DNA from 2 places in the Staphylococcus pseudintermedius genome. Region 2 is predicted to be linked to the other one. Evidence: riboswitches for the same ligand, from Rfam matches in the RefSeq annotation. Region 2 holds a riboswitch; the other holds the start of a gene.
The links. Region 2 has a riboswitch for FMN ahead of P3U61_RS06375 (ECF transporter S component). Riboswitches for the same ligand answer to the same signal wherever they lie in the genome.

Region 1: another riboswitch for FMN. It lies ahead of ribD (bifunctional diaminohydroxyphosphoribosylaminopyrimidine deaminase/5-amino-6-(5-phosphoribosylamino)uracil reductase RibD); the one in region 2 lies ahead of P3U61_RS06375 (ECF transporter S component).

Annotation. Positions count from the first base shown of each region.
Region 1 is NZ_CP120150.1:1,036,892-1,046,769, forward strand. It holds gene P3U61_RS04920 (transaldolase) at 1-155, shown strand, start outside; gene P3U61_RS04925 (hypothetical protein) at 322-771, shown strand; gene P3U61_RS04930 (competence protein ComK) at 774-1,205, opposite strand; gene P3U61_RS04935 (sigma-70 family RNA polymerase sigma factor) at 1,208-1,762, opposite strand; gene P3U61_RS04940 (hypothetical protein) at 1,894-2,118, shown strand; gene P3U61_RS04945 (peptidoglycan release complex glucosaminidase SagB) at 2,275-3,138, shown strand; gene P3U61_RS04950 (FAD/NAD(P)-binding protein) at 3,527-5,095, shown strand; FMN riboswitch at 5,272-5,406, shown strand; gene ribD (bifunctional diaminohydroxyphosphoribosylaminopyrimidine deaminase/5-amino-6-(5-phosphoribosylamino)uracil reductase RibD) at 5,552-6,598, shown strand; gene P3U61_RS04960 (riboflavin synthase) at 6,603-7,232, shown strand; gene ribB (3,4-dihydroxy-2-butanone-4-phosphate synthase) at 7,246-8,427, shown strand; gene ribH (6,7-dimethyl-8-ribityllumazine synthase) at 8,445-8,909, shown strand; gene P3U61_RS04975 (proline dehydrogenase family protein) at 9,034-9,878, opposite strand, start outside.
Region 2 is NZ_CP120150.1:1,328,776-1,338,653, forward strand. It holds gene P3U61_RS06350 (segregation and condensation protein A) at 1-345, shown strand, start outside; gene scpB (SMC-Scp complex subunit ScpB) at 335-877, shown strand; gene P3U61_RS06360 (pseudouridine synthase) at 878-1,624, shown strand; gene P3U61_RS06365 (response regulator transcription factor) at 1,736-2,458, shown strand; gene P3U61_RS06370 (ATP-binding protein) at 2,445-4,202, shown strand; FMN riboswitch at 4,358-4,496, shown strand; gene P3U61_RS06375 (ECF transporter S component) at 4,562-5,107, shown strand; gene P3U61_RS06380 (ferredoxin) at 5,370-5,618, opposite strand; gene P3U61_RS06385 (helix-turn-helix domain-containing protein) at 5,720-6,667, shown strand; gene P3U61_RS06390 (RecQ family ATP-dependent DNA helicase) at 6,660-8,036, shown strand; gene ebpS (elastin-binding protein EbpS) at 8,211-9,566, shown strand; gene ypdA (bacillithiol disulfide reductase YpdA) at 9,812-9,878, shown strand, end outside.

The DNA of each region.
Region 1 (9,878 bases), 290 kb from region 2:
TCCAAGCTGATGAAATTGGTGCAGACATCATTACTTGTCCTTCAGATGTTGTTAAAAAAGTATCAAACATCGGTCGTGACATCAATGAATTATCAGTAGACACAGTTCAAGGTTTCGCTAAAGACATCAAATCTTCAGGTCTTAGCATTTTATAATTTGACAACGACATCATTTACAAAAAGCACATGTGCGTGGGCTGAAATCGAGTCAATGATAGATTTCAAAACCCGCACGCATGTGCTTTTTTGAGTTGAATGGCGCTTGCAATACATCTCAATTTTAGCTATGCTTTGTTAAGTAAAAGACATAAAGGAGTCTAATATGCGAAAAGACGTATTTGAGTATAAAGTGAAGAAAGAGTTATGGTATCTCAATCGCCGCGAAAAAAATGCGCTAACACAATATTTTGAAAAGCATCGTGTTGAAACTATCCAACAACAATTTTCGACACCACGCCGTTTTGTAAATGATTATTTGCAACATGAAGTTTTTGGGACACGTATTGTTTCATCGGGTCATTTAGTTACATCATTGGTTGGCTTACTTGTTTCGAATATTTTGTTGCTCGGTTTATTTATTACTGGCTTGCTACTGAGTTTAAGTGCGGTGAATTACTTTATCCAACCTCAAGTGACATTATCTGTAGGTACCGTGATCGCTGTTTTATTCGGTGCGATTGTATTAATGATTGGGACGGTTTATTTGATGAAACGTGTCAACGCATTTTTCACCAAAAGATTGTTGTTGTATAAATTTAATAAAGTGAATTAAAGTTACATTAGTGCTGTGAGTAAATAAGCGTCTTTCCATTTTCGAACGAATTGATTTAAAGGCATTGGGACAATGAGTGACAAGTTGTTGTTAAAATGAATGCGTGTATTTTGCTGATGTGACGAAGCGGCGATAACGTGTGTGACATTAATATAATATTGAATGGCTGCGCGTTGTGATTGAAGTGGACAAAGTATCAGTGATTTGCTCAAAAATATCGGGATCATTTGATGTACTTTCAACGTCTCGCTCGCAATTTTTTGTTGCGTACGTACATCTCTTTGAAATTGATAAGCCAGTTGGTCAATATACTGTTTCATCGACATTTGGCTTCGTTGTTCATGCGTGAGATGTTGAATAACCAATTGATGCCCTATTGATTCTGACGATTTAATATAAAGTATGTTTTCGTATTGTGGTTGTGTGACAGTCATGGCTAAAATCCTTTCTTTAAATCATCTTGTGTCAATACTTGTTTGATATGACGGAAGGTGGCAATTTTATATTTACGAACCGTGGTAGCTGATACTTGCATCAGCTGTTGAATCTCTTTTTGCTGATAACCTTGCAAATAAAAGCGAAACCAAGTGCGATGTGTCGGTTTTAAAGTTCGTATGATATCTTCAAGCATCAAATTCAAATGTGATGTCGACATGTCTTTCAGTTGATTGGCTGATGTATCCAGTGGTGTTGTTGTCAACGGTGTATGTGCCGAGCGTAATAAATCGATTAAATAATATTTCAGTTGATAATTGATATACGTTTTAAAAGACTGATTAAAAGTCGCATCATATTTCATTGAAAGTTCCCATAACCGTATCGACAACAATTGGAAGTATTCATCATAATTATACGAAATTTGATACTGATGTAGTAAAAAATGTATGAATTTATAGTATTGAGCATAAAGTGTATCAAAAATGATATCAATCACTCCTTTTCTAATTTGACCGGTCAATGGAGTTATACCATAGCGAAATGATTGTGACATTTTACTTTTTGTGCTATTTTATGTTTAATACAAGAATGAGACACTGTTTTATCGCTATTTTTTTAATGAAACGGTGTATAAGGACGCAATTAAGACATTTCGACCATTACAAATGTATAGAGGAGGATATTATGGATTACGAACATTTAAATTTAGAGCATTTCTTTGCGCGTAATGACGATTTGGACATCATTAGAGATCGTTCAGAGTTCGTTATGATTAATAATATGACAAAAGAAATGATGTATCGTGACGGTGATGTAGAAGGAACGATTAACCTTGCACGCTATTACTATAAAAATCGTTCTCAAGCAGCAAGTTTCATTATGATGGATTACCACCGTGAAGAAAAATAGTAATGGATTAGTTTACATATTCATTACTATTTTTTTATGAATTTGTAACAAGAGATGAAACCAATTGTACAGAGTCGTGTAAGGTGGTAAAATTTGAAGTCAAGCGAGTAAATTTAATTTATGTAACAATATGAAACATTCTGAAGAGGTGTGTTTATGAGAAAGCACAAGAAAGGTTCCATCCTTGCTGTCCTTGCATCTTTAATGATTGCTGCAGCTGCAGGTTTTTTCTTTTTCAAGATGATTGAAGATCAAATATTCTTTAAAAGTGTTGACCAAGTTGAACGTGTTGAAAAGTTAGATGTGACGTTAAAACAAGCATCTGAAAAGCAAATTGATAACTACACAAGCCAGCAAGTTTCAAATAAAGACCATACCAATTGGCGTGACGCTTCAGATTCTGAAATTCGTCAAGCGATGGATAGTTCATCTTTTATGGATGACAAGCGGCAGAAATATCAATTTTTAGAATTGTCAAAGTATCAAGGTATTGATAAAAACAGAATTAAACGGATGTTACGAGATCATCCGACATTGTTAGCACATACGGATGATTTTGTGAATGCGGCGAAAGCCAAACAAGTTAATGAAGTGTATTTGATTTCACATGCGCTTTTAGAGACAGGCTCAGTCGTTTCTGAATTGTCGAATGGTGTGGAAATTGACGGGAAAAAATATTATAACTTTTATGGTGTCGGTGCATTAGATGAAGCGCCTGTTAAAACCGGTGCAGAATATGCGAAGAAAAAGGGTTGGGATACACCAGAAAAAGCCATTAATGGTGGTGCAGCGTTTATTCACGACCACTACTTATCTAACCCAAATCAAAACACATTATATAGTATGCGTTGGAATCCTAAAAATCCTGGTGAACACCAATATGCTACAGACATTAACTGGGCTAAAAGTAATGCGGTGATTATGGCGGATTTCTATAAAGATATGAAAACGGAAGGTAAATATTTTAACTGGTACGTATACAAAGATGATAAAAAGCATCAAGATGGTCATAACTATTAAATCCATTTTGATTAATATTGAACGAAAAGGTTGAGTTGTCACGGTATTCATGTGAACGACTCAACCTTTTTTATTGCTGCATAAATACGAGATTACTCAGCTTTATTGTTACGACCGAGTACAAAAAATAAGATGACTGTTGAAATAATCACTTTGACAATCATTTTTAACATAGTACGCACTCCTTTATGTCTCAAGTGTACTATGCGTGTGAATTGTAATCAAAGTAAATGTGTGACGTTTACGATTCTTACTGCTCAAATTTTGTACATCATTAATGACTCGAACAGGACCAATACGATAGTAAAATGTAAAATGATTAATTAATAGGTATCATTCAGGGTATAATAGAGAAGCAATGTACAAATTAGAGTAAGGATGGTGCAAAATGAGAGTAGCCATTGTTGGAATGGGAACAGCAGGTGTGAGCGTTTTGCGACAGCTCGTAAAATATAAGCAATTTAAGAAGATTGAAGTAGATTTATATGATAATGCTTATAACATGGGGCAAGGAGAACCTTTTCAAAATGATAGTGAAGATTTTTTGATTAATGTGCCTGTTGATCATTTATCATTAAACGTCGATAACATTCTAGAATTTAGAGAATGGTATAACGAACAAGATACGTTTGATTACGGTGATGCGGATTATTTGCCGAGATACGTATTTGGTCACTATATGAAAAGTTATTTAGAACAATTTGACACAACATTTGAAAATGTCAATGTCATCAAACAAGAAGTGACGCATATGTATATTGAAGAGCAAGAAAGTGAAATTACTCCTAAACGTATTGTCGTATGTACAGGGAACGATGTCGATTCGTGTCAAAAATATGATTATGTGTTCTTTACGACTGGTACGATGTCTTACAACGATCCATTTGATTTAAAAGGACTAAAAGGGTACATTCATTCACCTTATCCTGCTAATCAAACGTTAGCTGAAGTAGATGATGACGATGCTGTGGCGATTATTGGGACAGGATTAGCAAGTTTAGATGTTGTACGTCACGCATTAAGTCATCATCAGCGTAAACCGATTGTGATGGCGAGTCGTAGTGGTAAATTACCGAGTGTGCGTGGAACGATGCAGGATATTACCTTTCAATTTTTAACATTGGAAAATTTTGATGCGCTGAAGGCAGAAAACATGGGCGTCGTTCCATTAGAAGACGCTGTAGCATTGTTTAAAAAAGAATTTGAAGTACGAGATATACCATTAGAAAAATTATTGAAACGTCGTAAATATGATGCGATTCGTGACTTGAATTATGATTTGAATCATCCAGAAGAAGTCGGTGCATTACAAAGTATGTTTGAAACGTTAAAAGAAAATATGAATTGGATTTGGAATAGTTTAAGTCGTGAAGACCAAGAACAATTTATCAACAAATACCACCGCTACATGAAAGAGAATACAAATCCAATGCCTAGAGAAACAGCACAATTGTTGGTGGAAGAAATCAAAGCTGGCCATTTACAAGTGTTGTCTGGTTTGGAGCATGTGCGTCAATTTTACGGTAAATACCGTTTGCGCTTTAAAAATGTTCATGAAGAAATGAAAATGGATGTAGTCATTAATGCGACGGGTCCGAAAAAACATTTGAGTCAATTAGATGATGACGATGCATTACTTCTAGATGTGGCGAATCGTCAAATCGTCCAGGCACATCCTCTTGGTGGGATCCAAATCGTGCCATCAACGAATGAAGTCATTAGTCCGTTATATGGTACACTCAACAACATGCGTGCAATTGGACAAATGACAAACGGTGTTAACTTTGAACGTAATGGCGTGAGCATGATTATTCAACAGGCAGTCAGTGCGGTAGAAAACTTATATGACACCTATAAAGCAAAAAAGGCTCTAGAAAAAGAAGCGCGCAAACAACAAAAGAAAGCGGAAGAAAAAGCAAAAAAGAAAAAAACGAAGAAGAAAAAGAAGAAAAAATAAAGACGCTGTTTTAGGGCGGAGAGAGCTTTAATGTTGTGATAAATCATTATATTATTAATTGGTGATGCTGAAGATTTGATGTTTAATCAATTGTAAATTTTAAAAAGATACGCTAATATAGACGCATGGACTTTTGATAGGTCCATGTGTATCTTTTATTCTCAATACAATTTCATATATTCTTTCGGGGCTGGGTGAAATTCCCAACCGGCAGTAAAATATAAGCCTGCGACCCGTATCATTGATTTGATATGGCTGATCTAGTGAGAATCTAGAGCCGACAGTTAAAGTCTGGATGGGAGGAAGAATAGTGACGACATTTTTTCACATACAATATGTGAGTTTATTTGTCGTATCCAAATTTTGAATGAAAAAGAATCAATGTGTTTTGATCACTTTTCATACATCCTACCACTCGAAGTCGACAATCGAGTGGTTTTTTATTGAGGTGAAAGTATGAACCATTATTTAGACTATGCGATACAATTGGCAGAAATGACACAAGGCCAAACTGGAACGAATCCAGCAGTAGGAGCCGTCATTGTGAAACATGGGCGTATCATCGGTTTTGGTGCACATTTAAAAAAAGGTGAACGCCATGCTGAAATTCAAGCGATTGATATGGCCGGTGCTAAACACGTTAAAGGTGCTACGATTTACGTCTCCCTTGAACCGTGTTCACACTACGGCAGTACACCTCCATGTGCACAACGTATCATTGACACTGGTATAGCGAAAGTCGTTTATGCTGCCAAAGATACCACATTACAAGAAACAAGCCATGACGTGATGGTGCAACATGGTATTGAGGTGGAATATCGTCCACATCCACGTGCCGAGCAATTGTATGCCGCTTTTTATCGCAGTAAAGAAGGTGCTGTTCCCATTGTGACAGTTAAGGTGAGCGCCAGTATAGATGGTAAACAAGCGACGGATCATTTTGAAAGTCAATGGATTACTTCTAAACAAGTAAAGGCAGATGTTTTCCAATTGAGACATTCTCATGATGCGATAATAACTGGAAATGGCACGCTAACACATGATAATCCAAGTTTAACGACACGCGTGGAAGATGGACATCATCCAGCGAAAGTGATTTTATCGCGCTCCGGCAAAATCAACTGGGATGCACAACTTTTCCAAGATCATGTGACACCGATTTATATTTATACTGAAAATCAAGCACTCACTTCATCATTCGACCATGTTGAAATAATTCAGCAAACCGACATTCAAATTGAAGATGTGCTCAAAGATTTATATCAAAAAGGTTATGGTCATGTCCTTGTCGAAGCAGGCCCTAATGTAACTTCACAATTTTTAGCGTCTCGTTTGGTGACGCACTTCATCCTATATTTAGCCCCGAAAATCATAGGTGGTCAAGGTGTGAATCAATTTTATCAAACTCCATTGGTGACCCCTTTAAACCAACTTCCACAATTTGAAATTGTACAAACTGACATAATAGATACCGATTTGAAACTCCGAATGCAAAGGAAGTGACGACATGTTCACAGGTATCGTTGAAGAGGTCGGTACAGTTCAACATATTCAAAAACGTAACCCTACAACAGCACTGACAATTCAATGTAAAAAAATATTAGACGATATGCATATAGGCGACTCGATTAGTGTGAATGGTACATGTCTGACTGTGACGCGCTTTGATCAATATAGCTTTACAGTCGATGTCATTCACGGAACTGAAAATAAAACCTATTTAGCAGATTTAAAAACGAATGATACCGTTAATTTAGAACGTGCATTATTAGCTACTGGGAGGTTAGGTGGCCATTTTGTACAAGGTCACGTCGACGGTAAAGGCGTGATTCAACACATTCAAACATCCCAAAATGAATGGATTTATACAATTAAAGCTGAACCGTGTCTAATCGATCAAATGATTCCACAAGGGTCGATTGCTGTTGATGGTATCAGTCTAACGGTTTTTAAAAAATTTAGAGATTGTTTTGATATTCATTTAATTCCAGAAACACGTAAAGCAACCATTCTTGCTGAGAAAAAACAAGGTGATCCGGTGCATTTAGAAACAGATATGCTCTTTAAATATGTCCAAGCCATCACAAAGGAAAAATCACAGCTGTCAGTAGAAGAATTATTGAATGCAGGTTTTTAAGGAGGGGCGTTACATGCAATTAGACAAAATTGAAGAAGCGTTAGAAGCATTGAAACAAGGCGGCACGATTATTGTCGTTGATGATGAAGATCGCGAAAATGAAGGTGATCTTGTTGCAATTACAGAGTGGATGGATGAAAACACAATTAATTTTATGGCGACCCACGGGAGAGGCCTCATTTGTACACCAATTACAGCAGAGATTGCCCAACAAGCGGGACTTGATAATATGGTCGAACACAATCGCGATCCCCACGGTACGGCATTTACACAAAGTATTGACCATGTGCAATCAACAACAGGAATTAGTGCTTTTGAAAGAACAGTAACAGCGAGAGCACTGATAGATGAAAAAATGACTGCTGAAACATTTCATCAACCTGGTCATATCTTTCCGTTAATCGCTAAAAAGCATGGGGTCCTCGAACGTCGGGGGCACACTGAAGCGACAATCGATTTGGCGAAGTTAACAGGGGCACGTCCAGCCGGTGTGATATGTGAAATTATGAATGATGACGGGACGATGGCCAAAGGAGAACAATTAGAGCGGTTTAAAGCGCAACACAACTTGAAAATGATTTCGATTGAAGATATTGTTGCATATATTAAATCACAACGTACATTGATTTCAGTGGAAGCGAAAATTAAATTACCAACCCAATTTGGTGAATTTGACATGTATGGTTTTACTTCAAATATTGACGGAGAAGAACATTTAGCGCTCGTCAAAGGTGACATTCAACCCACGATGAATGTCCGCGTCCATTCCGCTTGTGCGACAGGTGATATATTTCATAGTGAAAGATGTGACTGTGGTCAACAGTTAGAGGCGTCAATGGCGTATATCCAACAACACGGTGGCATGTTGCTCTATTTGCCTCAAGAAGGGCGTGGCATTGGTTTAATGAATAAACTAAAAGCTTACGAATTAATTGAACAAGGCTATGATACCGTTTCAGCGAATGAAGCACTTGGATTTGAGCCGGATTTACGTGATTATGACATTGCAGCGCAAATTTTAAAGTATTTTAATATTACAACGGTTAATCTATTGAGCAATAACCCTGAAAAATTATTAGGATTACAGCGCTATGGTATTCAAATTGGTAAACGTATCCCAGTCATCACTGAAACGAATGTGCACAACCATGATTATATGCAAGTGAAAAAATTACAAATGGGTCATTTAATATAAATAGAGGAGGAAGTATGATGAAATTCGAAGGTCAATTAAATGGTAAAGGTTTAAAAATTGGAGTTGTGGTGAGTCGTTTTAATGATTTAATTACAGGACGTTTATTAGATGGGGCTCAAGATGCATTGAGAAGACATCAAGTGGCAGAAGATAGTATAGATGTCGCTTACGTACCAGGCGCCTTTGAACTTCCAATCGTCGCTAAAAAAATGGCACAAACAGGCAAATATGATGCTGTCGTAACATTAGGATGTGTCATTCGTGGTGCAACATCGCATTATGATTATGTCTGTAATGAAGCGGCTAAAGGGATTGCGAAAGCGAGTGATGATACGGGCGTACCAGTTATTTTTGGTGTATTGACGACTGAAAATATTGAACAAGCGATTGAGCGCGCAGGTACAAAAGCAGGCAATAAAGGTGCAGAATCTGCAGTCGGTGCTATTGAAATGGCGAACTTACTTCGACAAATGAACGCTTAATCGACATCAAATACGTGTATTTAAAATAGGTGAGTAGCATCTTTGTCGTTACACCCAAGATAAAAAGACAAGGACTGGGACATAATATCCCAGTCCCTGCTTTCTATTTATGTGCTGATACCCTTTAAGGTTTACGCTTCAAAATTTTAAATAACGCAAGTGTGCCTAACGTGGCACCTGCAACAGAAATTAACGCTTTTGGTTTCACAAACTCTTTAAGCGCTAGTGTGATATTTTGAGGTCTTTCTGCTAAACGCCGCATGAAATAACCGAACCAATCATCACCAAATGGGACATAAATCGTAAAGTTGTAACCTTCATTTGCAATTTCTTCAGCGAGTTCGGATCTAAAGCCATAAAGCATTTGGAACTCAAATTTTGATTTATCGATATCATGTTTTTTAATAAATTCTTTCACATGATTAATGATGCGATGATCATGTGTTGCAATCGACGTAAAGTTTTTCGCAGTCAATAAACGTTTTTCAATTAAGCGAATATAATTTTCATCGATTTCTTCTTTTGCTTGATATGCAATGTATGGTGATTCTTTGTAAGCCCCTTTAACGAGTCGTAAGCGTAAGTCTGGATATTTATCAATCAATACGTCTGCTTTGAATAGATAAGCTTGAATGACGGTACCCACATTGTTAAACTCAGGCTTTAAACGGTCTAATGTTTGTGTAATATCGAATAAGCTATCATATTTTTCCGTGTCAATGTTGATATGCATATGATCGTATTCTTGCGCTTTAGAAACGATTTGATGAATGTTACGATATGCAAGTGCACGGTCAAATTCACTACCGAGTTGACTCAGTTTGACAGACATGTGTGCGTCTAATTGATGTTTATGAATCGCTTCCATCACTTTTAATATATTATTTTTCGCTTCAATAGCATCTCGTTCGTTATTCACAAATTCACCGAGATTATCTACTGTAGCTGAAATATTTTTCTCATTCAGTC
Region 2 (9,878 bases):
GAATATTCTGAGCGCCTTCCCGAAGATACGACGATTGATTTAACGAAACTGATCGTCGCTTATCAAAAAATGAAAACACGAGTCTCTTTGAAAAAACCGACTACTGTGGATATTCGAAAAGAAACGTATACCATCCAACAATCAACGACATACATTTATGATAAATTAAAGAAAGTTCCTCAAATTACATTTTTTGATTTATTTACATTTAATGAATCTATCGAACACGTCGTCACACATTTTCTGGCTTTACTCGAAATGTCAAAAACAGGCATGATACAATTGCAACAAGTGAAAGCTTTCCACAACTTTGAAATTAGAAAAGGAGTAAATTATGACGCTTAAAGTTACTGAAGCGCTAACTGCGATACTGTATACAGTTGGTGAGGATGGCATTGATGAGGCACAACTGATGGCATCACTCGACGTGGATTACGAAACGTTAAACCGTGCGATCGATACACTTGAGTTACCTGGGCTCATGGTACAAAAGTTCGGTCAAACTTATGTTTTAACGACCCAAAAAGAAGCAGAACCGTATATCGAATCACTCATCATTAATAAAGCATCTGCCAAATTGTCACAAGCTGCCATGGAAGTGTTAGCCATTATAGCCTATAATCAGCCAATGACACGTAATGATATCGAATTGATACGCGGAATTCAATCTGACGGTCCCGTTAAAACATTGATTGCTAAAGGATTGGTTGAACCTAAAACTAATCCCGAAGCACGTGGACAACAGCTCTTTACAACAGATTTATTTTTAAATGTCTTTGGTTTGGAAAGTCTTGAGGCACTCCCAACAACAGATGAAGAAGAAGAGGAAATTGAATCGTTTTTCAGCCAACTGGTGAATCAGAAAGGAGATTCTTAAATGAGTCAACAATTAGAAAGATTACAAAAACGTATTGCGAACAGTGGTTATACCTCTCGACGTAAAGCAGAAACATTAATTGAAGAAGGCAAAGTACAGGTCAATGGTAAAACTGTCACTGAATTAGGGACAAAAGTACGTCCATCTGATGAAGTGACCGTAGAAGGGATACCACTTGAGCAAGAAGACAAACTTTATATCCTGTTCTATAAACCTGCGCAAGTCATTACGAGCGTTTCAGATGATCGTGGTCGAAAAGTCGTTACTGATTATTTTGATGACTTAGAAACACGTATTTATCCAGTGGGTCGTTTAGACTATGACACATCTGGACTGCTGTTATTAACAAATGATGGTGAGTTTACAAACTTAATGACACATCCACGCTATAAAATTCCCAAAACGTATGTTGCAAAAATAGAAGGGTATATTTTACGTGAACAAGTGAAACAACTTGAAAAAGGAATTCAACTTGAAGATGGACTCACACAACCTGCAAAAGTAAAAGTGAAAAAGCAAAATAAAGAAAAAAATACGTCACTTGTTGAAATTACCATTACTGAAGGGCGAAACCGTCAAGTACGTCGTATGTTTGAACATTTTGGTTTTAGTGTACAAAAGTTATCACGCGTTTCATTTGGTCCGCTCACTTTGAAAGGGCTCGGCGCTGGAGAAGGGCGTGTATTGTCACCACATGAAGTGAAATCACTCCGTCACCTTGCAGAGAACGGTCAACAACAACGTTAACTATTATTCAAGTCAGCACGCACGTCATTGTTTTATTATTACCCGAAGAAATCATTATGGTATAATATGCTTTGAGTTAGAAATGTCACCATGTGTGGGAGGTATGTCATGATGACTAATGAAATCTTAGTCGTAGATGATGAACATCGAATTAGAAAATTATTAAAATTATATTTAGAAAGAGAAGGTTATGTCATCGCAGAAGCTAGTGATGGACGCGAAGCTTTAGACATGGCGACAAAATATGATTATTCATGTATTTTGTTAGATTTAATGTTGCCTGAAATGGACGGTCTTGAAGTTGCGGTTAAATTACGTGAACTTAAAGATACGCCTATTATTATGCTCACTGCAAAAGGCGAGGAAAATAATCGCGTTGAAGGTTTTGAATCAGGTGCTGATGACTACATCGTTAAGCCATTTTCACCACGCGAAGTTGTGTTGCGCGTTAAAGCGTTATTACGTCGTACAGAATCTTCAAAAGCTGAACAAAATGAGCCGCATGCCCGTGATATGATTGAATTTAAACATTTAACGATTGATAATGATGCACATAAGGTATTGGCTGATGGGACGCCGGTTAATCTTACGCCAAAAGAATATGAATTACTCATTTTCTTAGCTAAAACACCTAATAAAGTATTTGATAGAGAACAATTATTAAAAGAAGTTTGGCATTACGAATTTTACGGTGATTTACGTACTGTAGATACACATGTCAAACGTTTGCGTGAAAAATTAAATCGTGTTTCTGCAGATGCAGCAAAAATGATACAAACCGTTTGGGGTGTAGGGTATAAATTCGAAGTTAGCAAGTCGGATGAAACGACTTAATAACGTTGTCGTAAAACTGTGGTTAACTATTATTTTAATAGTAACGACAGTTTTAATTTTATTAAGTGCTGCATTAATCACGTTTTTCCAATATTATTTCACGCAAGAAACTGAACGTGCGCTCTATCAAAGTGCTGAAAACGTAAACCAAGTATTACTTAAAAATGATAATCGAAAACTCGCCATTGAACATAGTGAAGCTTTGTTAGAGGATAACAAAGGCCTCATTATATTACCCGACCGTGCGCATATCAATGAAAAAGATACTGTTAAAAAGAAAATGCTTAAAGAAATTAGTGAGCATCCAAATTTTGACCGTGTACTAAAAAATAATCATTCTGAGTTACAACACGTCACTTTTAAAATTGATGGTAAAACGCATACTTATGTATTACTCGGTTATCCTTCTAAAGATAACAACGGCCAATCTTCAGCGATATTTATTTATCAAGATTTAAAGAGTATTGATGATACAAATAACATCATTACGGTTATGATTTTAATTACAGCTGTCGTTTTCCTAGCCATTACAACGGTTTTCGCATTTTTCTTATCAACACGTATTACGAATCCACTGCGTCAACTTAAAACCCAGGCGAAAGAAGTCGCTCGAGGAAACTATGACAAGCGTGTACCAATTCAAACGAGAGATGAAATTGGCGAGCTCGCGATGACTTTTAACAAAATGAGTCGCAGTATTCAAACGCATATCGATGCGTTAACGACATCTAAAAATATTCGTGACACCCTTATTAATTCAATGGTTGAAGGGGTATTAGGTATCAATCATAAAAAACAAATTATTATTTCAAACGCTTTAGCTGAACGGATGCTTTCAGAATTTAACGAATCCGACCGCGAAATGTTTAATCTACAAATTGAAGATACATTTGAGAGTCAAAAAACGGAATATCGAGAATATGAAATGAATCAACGTTTTTATGTGATTATTATGAGTCATATTAAAAAAATTCAAACTAACGGTGAAGGCGGCCTTGTTGCTATCGTACGTGATATGACAAACGAACATGAGCTTGAACAAGTGAAAAAAGACTTTATTGCAAGTGTCTCTCACGAATTGCGCACACCGATTTCATTATTACAAGGTTATACCGAGTCGATCGTGGATGGTGTCGTCACTGAACCGGAAGAAATCAATGAATTTTTGACGGTTGTATTAGACGAGTCTAAACGATTAAGTCGCTTAGTCAATGAATTGTTGAATGTCGCGAAAATGGATGCTGAGGGGTTGAATGTTACGCAAGAAGTGCAACCGATGCAAGATTTAGTTAGAAAAATGGCGATGAAATATCGTCAACAAGCACAAGAACTAAATTTGACCTTAGATTTTCAAATGGACGGCGAGATGGCTTCACTTTGGTACTATGACTTTGATCGCATGGAACAAGTGTTGACGAACCTTGTCGATAATGCGTCACGTTATACACAACCCGGCGATACAATTTCAATTAAAGCAACGGCGGATCATGACCATCAAATTTTAACTATTGAAGACACGGGCGTTGGTATCGCACCTCAACATTTAGAGAAACTTTTCGAGCGTTTTTATAAAGTGGACTCTGCACGTAAAAGGGGCTCACAAGGAACAGGGCTTGGATTGTTTATTACACGCATGATTGTAAATGCGCATGGTGGTCACATCCGAGTAGAAAGTGAACTCGACAAAGGAACAAAATTTATCATTTCATTACCTAAAAAATCACATGTAGAAGAAATCGATTAAGCAAGGATGAATTTCTACAGGAACGACGATATCTCATTTTAAAATCGAGGTATCGCCGTTCTTTATTTATATCTTCAGGATGTTTAAGTTGTTGCAAATAGATTGTATTCAAAAGTTATCTCATGTAAACTATTAACGAAAATAATAAAAAATTAATTCATCTTCGGGGTAGGGTGTAATTCCCAACCGGCAGTAAAATAAGCCTGCGACCTGCAAATGATGTTCAGCATCTTTGTGGCTGATCTAGTGAGATTCTAGAGCCGACAGTTAAAGTCTGGATGGGAGAAGATGGAGGTTTATTTGTGTTGCTCTTTATTCCTCCTATTCGTGAAAGATGAATTTAATGGGAGGTCTTTTTTATGAAACAAAAGCAAACGAAACGAATGATAACGGTAGGGATGTTAAGTGCAATTGCAATTGTACTGACATTTATAAAGTTTCCGTTGCCATTTTTACCGCCATATTTAACGATTGATTTTAGTGATGCACCAGCATTATTGGCGACATTTACATTCGGGCCGGTTGCGGGTTTGCTCGTTGAATTAATTAAAAACTTACTGAATTTCTTTTTTAACTTAAGTGATCCTGTTGGGCCAATTGCTAACTTTTTAGCAGGTGCGAGTTTATTACTTGTAAGTTATGGAATCTACCGTAATAATCAATCAACAAAACATCTCATTTTAGGATTAATTACTGGTACTATTGTCATGACCATTGTGTTAGCTGTCATGAATTATTTCGTGTTACTCCCACTCTATGGCATGATAATGAACCTTACTGATATCGCGAATAATCTTAAGTTGATTATCGCAGCAGGCATTATTCCATTTAACATCATCAAAGGCGCATTGATATCTATTATTTTTATATTGCTCTATCAACGCATTGGACATATTTTGAAATAAATATCTTAACAGGCTGGGACATTGTGGTTTCCAGCCTTTTTTATAGTCAATGAGTGAAGCAATAGTTAAACAATAAAGCTGTTGATGTAAAGAATGTTCGGATATGATTTCTATCAATACAAAGCGGATTTTTATTCAAAACATAAAAAATAGATTGAGTAGCATGGTAATCAAACCATTTTTCTACTCAACCCTCATCTTAGTTTACTTAGACCTTAAGTTGTTTTATATTAATATTAAAGACAAGTGTCCTCAATATGAACTATTCAAATTTGAGTGCGTCACCATCAAATGACTCCTCTTCAACTTTAATAGAGTCAGTAGGGCAACCTTCAAAAGCATCTTCAAGATCTTCATACAATTCTTCTGGTACTGGCGTTGTACCTTGGTTGTCATCTAAAATTACATATGCAATACCTTCATCGTCGTAGTCATAAATATCTGGAGCAGCTGCACCACATGCACCACAAGCTATACAAGTATCCATATCAACAATTGTATATTTAGCCATTTTTTCGCCTCCCTTTTCAAAGTACCATACTCACATTATAATTTTATTGTAGTTCTGTGTACCCGATTTTTCAATATATACGTTTTTAACGAGGTCTAAACATGAAACAATTAATTCTATATCTCTATCATCATGCATCAGCCTACAAAACTAAAAAAAGCATCTTTAATATTATCATAGGTAAAAAATCTCATCAAACTTTTTTTGATGCTGTTTCTTTAAATATATTATCACTCTATGGCTGTGCACCCAAATTAAAGTATGAACAGTTGGAACAAATGATTAGTCATGAGTCATACCATCATACGACTATTCAAACAAGCAATCGTATGACGTATTCAACTTTAGACGCTACTTTTAAAGCATTTCAGCTATTAGTTCAAACGGTTTCTCATATTCAACACAATCAACGTACATTTTTGCCTATTACATCACAAGTCGACATTCACGAAGTTGTACGCCTTATTTATTATGAAATTGAGCAACAGCAATTACAAGATGCATTTGAAGAAGAGGTCACAACATTATTTAAAATGCTATCCGAGAAACATGACACATTATATACGCATTACTTATTGACTGGATATGACGAACCGATGTACACGTTTGCCCAAATAAGCATGATTGAGTCCATTGATATCCATGATTTGTATACTGCATATTACGAAGAGTTATTATCCATTTATCTTTTCATTCAAAATGCTGATACGTTTCCAATACTTTCACAATGTATCATGCCTATAGAATTATCCGATCGAGTAATGCAAACGTTACAATTGCTACAAAAAGGATATTCAATAGCAAAAGTCGCACAAATTGAGCAAGTACGGGAAACGACGATAAAAGATCATATTCTTGATTTGTTTATGAAACAGCTTTTAACAAACTATGATGATTTTTTCACGCATCCGTATAATGAATTTCTTAAATTTTATCAAGCGCACCCCTATCAACGATTAAAACTGTACAAAGAACAATTTGACACATTATCCTATTTTGAACTTAAACTCGCGATTATTGGCAGCGCAAAAGGAGAATTACATGCTTAAAGATGCTTTAAAACAATATTTTGGTTTTACAACATTCCGCCCCGGTCAAGAAAGTATTATTTCAAGCGTTCTAGAAGGGCAACATACACTCGGGATTTTACCGACCGGAAGTGGTAAGTCGCTTTGTTATCAACTACCAACTTATATGAAGCAACAACCGACCTTGGTCATTTCGCCACTCATTTCGTTAATGGACGATCAAGTGATGCAGATGAAAATGCAAGGAGAACACCATGTCGTCGCGATTCATTCAGGGATGGAACAAGCGGCCAAAAAGCGAGCGTTCCAACAGTTAACACAAGCCCGATTTATTTTTGTGAGTCCTGAATTTATTTTACAGCCGCACCATTTTCATCTTTTCAAAAATATCCGATTCGGCATGATTGTGCTTGATGAAGTACACTGTTTATCTGAATGGGGATTTGATTTTAGACCACACTATGCCTTGATCGGTAAAGTGATACGCTATTTTAACGAAGCCACCATACTTGCACTGACAGCCACTGCAACGCGACACTTGAAAGATGATATTCAGCGTGTCATTCAAAAATCAATTCATGTCATTGAACACTCGATGGACCGACCGAATGTGGCTTTATCTGTAAAATTCATGTCATCATATGAAGAAAAAGTGAATTGGTTAATTGATACAATTGCGACGTCTGGTCCAACAATTGTCTATGTGTCGTCCAAAAAGGTCAGCTTAGATTTAGCAACTTCGATTTATGAAGCAGGGTATTTAACGGGAATATACCATGGAGATCTATCTTATCAAGAGCGTCATACCGTTCAACAACAGTTTTTAAACAACGACATACGAATTATCGTTGCAACAAGTGCTTTTGGCATGGGCGTCAATAAACCAGATATTCGTACCATTATTCATTTTCACGTTTCAACGACACCTTCAAGTTATCTACAAGAAATAGGACGTGCGGGTAGAGATGGGCTTCCAAGTCAAGCCATTGCACTGTTTCAACCAGACGACCAGTATTTAATGGAGACGTTGGCATTAGTGAATATCATGCATGCTTCAGATGTGGACCAATATGAAGTCGGTCAAATGATTGATAGTGAAAAACGTGCCATTTTAGATGTATTAACTGAAGCTTTTTCATTTCAACAACTTAGACAAATATTCACTCAAAATGAAGACATGAAAAGACAAGGTTATCGTCATATGTATCATTATATTTTAACCAAACAATGCCGACGTCAACATTTACTGAATTACTTTGGTATGACGAAAGAAACGACAGATGCATGTTGTGATCAATGCGAGGCACTTAGTCCAGTTTATGAAAAAAATAAGAAAAAAGTTAAAAGAAAGTTAACTTACATTGAAAAGTTGGAAAATTTGTTTCATTAATTTTCACAATGCTTTCACTTTTAATTTAAACCCGTTATAATTTAGGGTAAATGGTATTAGGCGATTTAACGACAACATAGAATTAAATAGATGTGATGAATTGATATTGATCGTATCAAAGTTTATACTTTCAAATCGTTATTGTACATTTGATATGGAAAGGATGAATGTTAAGTGTCAAAAGATAATTTCAAAGATGAGTTTGAACGCAGTCGTCAAGAAATTAAGTCCCATCATCATGACGAGGACGAGACAACTGAAGCAATAAATGAAAAAGATGATCAACCTCAAGCAAGTCAGGAACAGCAATTCCCGCCACGAAATGCTTCTAGACGCCGCAGAAAAAGAGATTTCGGTATATCAAAAGCTAAACCTACACAAAAAGATACGCAGACTAACCCACAAGAAGCAGCAGCTGACAAAAAAACAGGTCCGATTGGTGGCGTTAAAAAGAGTGATGACAATCACCTTAATCACACGCAACATGACGCTGAAGGCAAACGTGCTCAAACAGCTGATTCAATGCAAAATGAACCAGCGAAAGAGGATACGAAAGGTCAAAGAGCTGCAACATCAGGCCATACAGCTGTTGGAACTGGTGCAAATGTTCAAATGACAAATAATAAAAAGCAACAACCTAAAGTGACAAATGAAGCACAAAGCAATCAACAAGGAGAGCAACAAGAACCCCACAAGAGTAAAAAAGCTTTGGCCACTGGGGCAGGTTTAGGCGCGACAGGTGTGGCAAGAGCGGGCATGGAGAAAAATGATCAAAGTCCAAAACAAGACGAAAACCCAACTTTAGAAGACAGCAAACCTCAAGGGAACAAAGGAAAAAAAGCTGCGGCAGGTGCGTCGACTGGCGCAGCAACAGGTTTAGGCGCTTCAAAAGCTCATGCGCAACAAACACCAGAACGTCAACCAGAAACTGAATCTTCAGAGACGACTGTTTCAAATGGATCTGGCGGTGGATTTTTCAAAAAGCTTTTACCGTTACTAGCGGCGATTATTCTTTTAGGTACAGTTGCGATTTTCGGTGGCATGTATCTCTTTAATCAAGATCATCAAAATGATAATCAGCAAGAAGTCGCACAAAAAGAGGATACGAAGAAAAATTCAGATGACAATCAACAAAGTCAATCTAAAGACGAAGACGATAAACAAGCTGATTCCGATAAAGCGACAGCTTCAAAAGATAGCGACGACAACAGTAAGGATGACAATGATCAATCAGAGTCAGACGCCAATAATAGTGACAATTCAAATGCTTCAGATCCAAATGAGACATCCAATCCGAATAATAGTCAAAACGACGTAAATAATAGCAATATCAATAACCAACAAAACACTTATCAACAAGGTCAATCTGCTGGCGGACAGACTCATGTCGTGAATGGTAACCAAAACTTATATCGTATCGCTATTCAATATTACGGTAATGGTTCACCTGAAAATGTTGAAAAAATTAAACGTGCGAACGGTTTACAAAATAACAACATTTCGAACGGACAACAGCTCATCATTCCATAAATTTGATAAATGCAGCCTTATCCTGATTCAATGGATAAGGTTGTTTTTTATTGCCATTCTATTTGCAATAGTGACTGTCACAAACTTTTCCATTTAGAATCACTATAAAAGTTGATATAATATACAAGGATTATCACAGTTCTTATCATATACGATGCTAGTATGAGAATTAGGAGGCAATATGAAACATTAAAGTAGCATAATTGACGTTTGTGAACGCACATTTTTAATGTTTCAGTATAAAAATGAAAACTGTAGAGAGTATTATTATAGGCGGTGGCCCATGTGGACTGAGTGCCGCCATTGAACAAA